Bradyrhizobium diazoefficiens: one gene and its partner. The protein of the gene in region 2 binds, or shares a complex with, the protein of the main gene of each other region. Links are inferred from orthologs where the notes say so. Each region holds a gene or a part of one and is shown on either strand. Other genes may lie near its edges.

The links.
Region 1: the proteins of JJC00_RS12150 (region 2) and hfq are in contact, whole or in part, in a crystal structure (PDB 3VU3), measured with the Escherichia coli proteins. The link is inferred for Bradyrhizobium diazoefficiens from one-to-one orthologs.

Annotation. Positions count from the first base shown.
Region 1 is NZ_CP067102.1:4,467,377-4,470,491, forward strand. The notes cover bases 136-2,928. They hold hfq (RNA chaperone Hfq), read right to left. Parts: upstream 1,760-2,928; coding sequence 1,511-1,759; downstream 136-1,510. Other genes in these bases: hflX (GTPase HflX), read right to left, coding at 136-1,499; JJC00_RS20915 (sigma-54-dependent transcriptional regulator), read right to left, coding at 2,007-2,928. Also shown: JJC00_RS20900 (GNAT family N-acetyltransferase), read left to right, coding at 1-70; more of hflX, read right to left, coding at 120-135; more of JJC00_RS20915, read right to left, coding at 2,929-3,115. UniProt on the Escherichia coli protein: RNA chaperone that binds small regulatory RNA (sRNAs) and mRNAs to facilitate mRNA translational regulation in response to envelope stress, environmental stress and changes in metabolite concentrations.
Region 2 is NZ_CP067102.1:2,665,133-2,668,405, forward strand. Bases 218-3,168 are described here. They hold JJC00_RS12150 (catalase), read right to left. Parts: upstream 2,432-3,168; coding sequence 1,004-2,431; downstream 218-1,003. Other genes in these bases: JJC00_RS12145 (MIP/aquaporin family protein), read right to left, coding at 218-895; hemA (5-aminolevulinate synthase), read right to left, coding at 2,690-3,168. Outside these bases: iron exporter MbfA, read right to left, coding at 1-63; more of JJC00_RS12145, read right to left, coding at 152-217; more of hemA, read right to left, coding at 3,169-3,273.

The DNA of each region.
Region 1 (3,115 bases), 1.8 Mb from region 2 along the record:
CTGCGCACCGTTCGCGGACTATCAGGCGAGCCCGCACAACCAGTTTCTGAGCCTCGACCTGTTGAGGTGATTTGCCCGGTGCGTTGCCCAAGCGCAGCGCAATCTCCGGGATACGAGGATCACGCCACGCGCGGCACGGCGTCGAACCTGTTCACCAGGATATCCCGCTTGGTCTCGTCGACCCTCACGGTCATATCGAAACGGCCGTCGTGCAGCTCTTTTGCCAGCACCTCGGAATTGCGATGCAGCCAGGAGATGCCGGCGCCGTCGGCGGCGTCGATGGAGAGGTCGAGCGTGGTGCGTTTTGCGGCGAGCCGCTCCTCGATCGCGCTGAGCAGCGCATCGATCCCCTCACCCGACACGGCGGAGACCAGCATGGCCGGATGATCCTCCGGCCTGCGGGCTGCGATGTTCAGGAGCTCTTCGCGCTGTTCGGAATCGTAACGGTCGATCTTGTTCCAAACCTCGATGATGCGGCCTGAGTCATCGGGGTTGATACCGAGCTGGCGCAGCACCGCATCGACGTCGCTCTGCTGCGCCTCGGCATCCTCGTGCGAGATGTCGCGCACATGCAGGATGACGTCGGCCTCCAGCACCTCTTCCAGCGTGGCGCGGAAGGCGGCGACGAGTTGCGTCGGCAGATTGGAGATGAAGCCGACGGTGTCCGACAGCATCGCCTTGCCGCCGTGCGGCAGCGTCAGCGCGCGCAAGGTCGGATCGAGCGTGGCGAACAGCATATCGGCGGCCTGCACGTCGGCGCGGGTCAGGCGATTGAACAGCGTCGACTTGCCGGCATTGGTGTAGCCGACCAGCGCGACGACGCGATACGGCACGCGCAGGCGTCCAGCGCGATGCAGCCGCCGCGTCGCCTGCACCTTCTTCAGCTCGCCCTCGAGCTTGGAGATGCGCTCCTGGATCAGGCGGCGGTCGGCCTCGATCTGCGTCTCGCCGGGACCGCCCATGAATCCGAAACCGCCGCGCTGGCGCTCCAGATGGGTCCACGAGCGCACCAGGCGGGAGCGCTGGTAATTGAGATGGGCGAGCTCGACCTGAAGCGAGCCTTCCTTGGTCTTGGCGCGCCGGCCGAAGATTTCGAGAATCAGCCCGGTGCGGTCGAGCACCTTGGCGTGCAATTCCTTCTCGAGATTGCGCTGCTGGATCGGCGCCAGCGCGCAATCCATCACGACGAGCTCGACGTCGAGGCTCTTGGCCAGCGCGGCGATCTCCTCGACCTTGCCCTTGCCGATATAGGTCGCGGGCCGGATCTGGCTGATCGGCGCGATGATGGCGTCGGCAACGACGAGGTCGATCGCGCGCGCGAGGCCGGCGGCTTCGTCGAGCCGGGCCTCGGCGTCTCGTTGGACATGGCTCTCCGATTGCGCGTCGGCACCGCCCGCGCGCACGCGCAAATAGGGGCCGATGACAAGCACCCGCCCCGTCTGCTTAGCCCCTGCCGACCGCGGACGATCGGCATCCCCGTCAAAATTCCGGGGTTCCAATCAGATCACTCTCAAGCCGGCTGATCCTCGCCGCCTTCGAACAGCTGGATCGGAGCGCCCGGCATGATGGTCGAGATCGCATGCTTGTAGACGAGCTGCGAATGACCGTCGCGCCGAAGCAGCAAACAGAAATTGTCGAACCAGGTCACGATGCCCTGGAGCTTCACTCCGTTGACCAGAAAGATCGTCAGTGGCGTTTTGGTTTTGCGAACGTGATTGAGGAAGGTGTCCTGTAGGTTTTGTGCGCGGTCTGCCGCCATTGTTTTTTTCTCGCTTTGAGTTTCTTTTTATTGCGCCGGTCGTGACCCTGTTTTCAAAATTGAGGCCTTCTTCCGGTTGCCGTTTCCCATGAGATCCCCCTCGGAGGAACAGCAGGTCGATTAGAGGGCAGGACGGCTTATTAGGCAAGCTGCTTCACGCGGCAAGCCATGCGGATTTGCCCCGAAAAACTACGGAAATAGATGATTTTCCTCGCGTATCCCTAAGGTTCGGCCGCGGCGTCGGGCGCTAGCCGACGCCGAGCGCCTTCAACTTTCGGTGCAGCGCCGAACGTTCCATGCCAACAAACTCGGCCGTGCGAGAGATATTTCCCGAGAAACGGCTGATCTGGGCAATCAAATAGTCGCGCTCGAACACTTCGCGGGCCTCACGCAGCGGCAGGCCCATGATGTGCTCGCCATTGTTGCTGGTCGGCATCGCCGGCACCATCGAGCCGACATCCTGCGGCAGCATGTCGGCGGTGATGATCACCTCCGGTCCGCCCGCGGCCAGAATCATGACTCTCTCAACGTTGTTGCGGAGCTGGCGCACATTGCCCGGCCAGACATGCGATTGCAGCACCGCCATCGCGTCCTGCCCGATCTGCCGCTTGGGCAGGCCGCTGCCGGCCGAGATCTGCTCCATGAAATAGTCGATCAGCTCCGGAATGTCCTCGCGACGCTCGGAGAGCGCGGGCACGCGGATCGGCACCACCGAGAGCCGATGATAGAGGTCCTCGCGGAAATGGCCGGCCGCGATCTCCTCCTCGAGGTTGCGCGCGGTCGACGAGATGATGCGAACGTCGACCTGCACCTTGGCGGTGCCGCCGACGCGCTGGAACGACTGCTCGACCAGCACGCGCAAAATCTTGTTCTGGGTCTCGCGCGGCATGTCCGCGATCTCGTCGATGAACAGCGTGCCGCCATGGGCTTCTTCGAGCGCACCCGCCTTGCGCGGCTGCTCGCCGTTGGACTGCTCGACGCCGAACAGCTCGTGCTCCATCCGCTCCGGAGTGATCGCGGCGGCATTGATGACGACGAAGGGGCCGTCGGCGCGGCCCGAGGCCGTATGTAGCGTGCGCGCGGTCAATTCCTTGCCGGCACCGGCAGGGCCGACGATCAGGATGCGGCTGTTGGCCTTGGCCGCACGCTCGATAGTCTGGCGCAACTGGTTGACACTCGGGGAACGGCCGACGAGCTGGCTTGCGCTCGGCGCGAGCTGTTTCAGCTCCTTCACCTCGCGCTTGAGCCGCGAGTTTTCCAGCGCGCGGTTGGCGACCAGGATGAGGCGATCGGCCTTGAACGGCTTCTCGATGAAATCATAGGCGCCGCGCTTGATCGCGGCGACCGCGGTCTCGA
Region 2 (3,273 bases):
TTCCTCACTGCTGATGGCGAGCGCGAGGATCTCCTGCTCCGTAAGCTGATCGAATGATTTCATATTGAGCTGTCGAGCCGCGGCGCGTTGTGGCCGACCGGCCTTGGCGGAATTTGGGTCGGCCGTGAACAATGAGTCTTGAGAGACGGGGTCATTCGGCGGGTGCCTGTCCGGTCCTGCCCGGCGCGGATGCTGCGTCCTCATGGGCGAGCCACGCGATAACGGTATGCAGAATAGCGGCGATGATGGCACCCACGATAGGGGCGGCCAAGTACAGCCAGACATCGCCGTAGTTGCCGGTGGCGACCATCGGGCCGAGCGCCCGCGCTGGGTTGAACGGGGCGCCAGTGAGCGGCCCACCCATCAGGATGTTGAGGGTCAGCGTCATTCCGATCGCAAGCGGCGCGAGGCTGCCGGCGCGACCCGCAACCGCCGTGCTGAGTACCACTGTAACCAGGAAGAAGGCGAGCACGGCCTCGATCAAAAAGCCGACTGTGGGCGTGATCGTGAGGGTCGTGGCGCCGAGCGCGAGGTCGTGAGCGAGCGTCGGCATGCCGAGGCCGGTGGCTGAACCACCTAAGACGGTCCGCAGCAACAGTGCGCCTGCGATACCTCCGATGAGCTGGCTGATGATATAGCCAACCGCCTCGCCGACACGCATCGCGCCGGCGGCGAGCACGCCGACGGTGACGGCGGGGTTCATGTGCCCGCCCGACAGGGAGCCATACGCGAAGGCGAACGCCATGATCGTCAAGCCGTGTGCAAAGGCAACTGCAACGACGCCGAGCAGGCCGACACCGGTGCCGACTATCGCCGCGGCGCCTGCACCGATGAATACGAACGAGAAGGTGCCGACGAACTCCGCTAGGAGCTTGGACGCAATTCTGTAGGACATTGCTCTCTCCGGAAACGGAATGACCGCTTGGCGCGATCGCTTGGCGCTGCGGAACGTTATGGCTTGACCGGCGGTCGCGGAAGCGCCGCCGGCCGACAAAGCGCAGGCCTACTCCGCGGCGACCATCCCAGGCTTGAAATCGACGCCGAGGGCGTTGGCGACGCCGGCACCATATGCGGGATCGGCGCGGTAGAAGTGAGCGAGCTGACGGTAGACGATCTTTGGCGGCACGCCGTCCATCGCTTCCTTGATGTTGTTGAACAGCTGCTGCTTCTGATCGGCCGTCATCAGCCGGAATAGCTCCCCCGGCTGCCGATAGTCGTCGTTGCCGTCGCGATGATCATAGCGGGCGGCATCTCCCGTGATCCTGAGCGGCGGCTCGCGGAAGCTGTGGTCCCCAAGCGGGCCATCAAACGAATTCGGCTCGTAGTAAGCGTCGGGATAAGGCTTGCCCTCGAGCCGCATCGTGCCGTCGATATGATAATCGTTCACCTCTGCTCGCGGCCGATTTACCGGAAGTTGGTGCGCATTGATGCCGACCCTGTAACGATGCGCGTCCGCATAGGAAAAGATGCGGGCCTGCAGCACCTTGTCCGGCGAGTGGCCGATGCCGGGTACGATGTTCGATGGCGCGAGCGCCGCCTGCTCGACCTCGGCAAAATAGTTCGTCGGATTGCGGTTGAGCTCGAGGATGCCGACCTCGATCAGTGGATAGTCCGCGTGAGGCCACACCTTGGTCAAGTCGAACGGATTGTACCAGTGCTTGTCGATGTCGCTCTCCGGCATGATCTGCACGGAAAACCTCCATTTCGGGAAATCGCCCTTCTCGATCGAGTCGAACAGATCGCGCTGATGGGTCTCGCGGTCGTAGGCGACCTTCTGGGCCGCTTCGGCGTTGGTCCAATTCTTGATGCCTTGCATGGTCTTGAAGTGAAACTTGACCCAATGGCGTTCATTCCGGTCGTTGATGAACGAATAGGTATGCGAACCGAAGCCATCGATATTCCGATAGCTCTGGGGCAAGCCGCGGTCAGACATCAGGATGGTCACCTGGTGCAAGCTTTCAGGTGATAGCGACCAGTAATCCCACATCGCGGTCGGCGATCGCATGTTGGTCCGCGGGTGCCGCTTCTGGGTGTGGATGAAGTCGGGGAATTTCAGCGGATCGCGAAGGAAGAACACCGGCGTATTGTTGCCCACGATGTCCCAGTTGCCTTCCTCAGTATAGAAGCGGAGGGCAAAGCCCCGCACGTCGCGCTCAGCGTCAGCCGCGCCACGCTCGCCCGCCACCGTGGAGAAGCGCAGGAAAGCCTCGGTCTTCTTGCCCTTCTGTAGCGCTTTGGCCTTCGTGTACTTCGTGATGTCATTTGTGATGGTCAACGTACCGTAGGCAGCCGATCCCTTGGCATGCACGGTGCGCTCTGGAATACGCTCGCGATTCTGGTGCGCCATCCTCTCCAGGAGATGGAAGTCCTGCATCAGAACCGGGCCGCGTGGGCCGGCGGTGATGCTGTTCTGGTTGTCGGCGACCGGCATGCCGCTGGTTGTGGTGAGGGTAGGGCGTTTGGCCACGAAATGCTCCTGTATGCGAGGCGTTAGTTAGCCGGCAACGGTGCCGCTGGTGCGGCTGCCCGTTTCTGTTCGCAAGCTCGTCTGTTGCATAACTGCGTTTGCGAAAGACTGGCTGGAGCAGATGTAGCCTTTCTGTTTGGGACGACTGTGGCTCTATTGCCGTGACTGCGCCGGAGTTGCTTCTATCTGCGCGGGGGCGGGCGCTGACCTAGGGGCCACTGGTTATTGGGCGCAAAGACGAGCCGCATAATCAGCTGCTGCCGACGAGCCCTTTGGCGCAAGCTCTAGCCTTGCCCACACATCCACCAGTGCGTGGGCGAGAGCATCCACGAGCATGTCGTCGTGGTAGGGGGTTGGTGTGATCCGCAGCCGTTCGGTTCCGCGCGGTACCGTGGGATAGTTGATTGGCTGGATGTAGATGCCGTGCTCGGCGAGCAATAAATCGCAGGCCGCCTTGCACCTCTCGGGATCTCCGACCAGTACCGGTACGATATGGGTCTCGCTCGGCATAACCGGCAGCGCGGCAGCAGTGAGCGCGGCTTTGACGCGCGCAGCTCGTTCCTGATGTCGCTCGCGTTCCCAATTGGAAGCCTTGAGGTGTCGGATCGCGGCGGTGGCAGCGGCGCAAATCGGAGGCGGCAAAGCGGTGGTAAATATAAACCCCGGTGCATACGAGCGCACGGCGTCGATCAAGATGCTGTTTCCCGCAATGTATCCGCCCACGCAGGCGAATGCCTTGGCGAGCGTGCCTTCCAGGACGTCGATCCGATCCATCACCCCATCGCGTTCCGCCACGCCGGCACCGC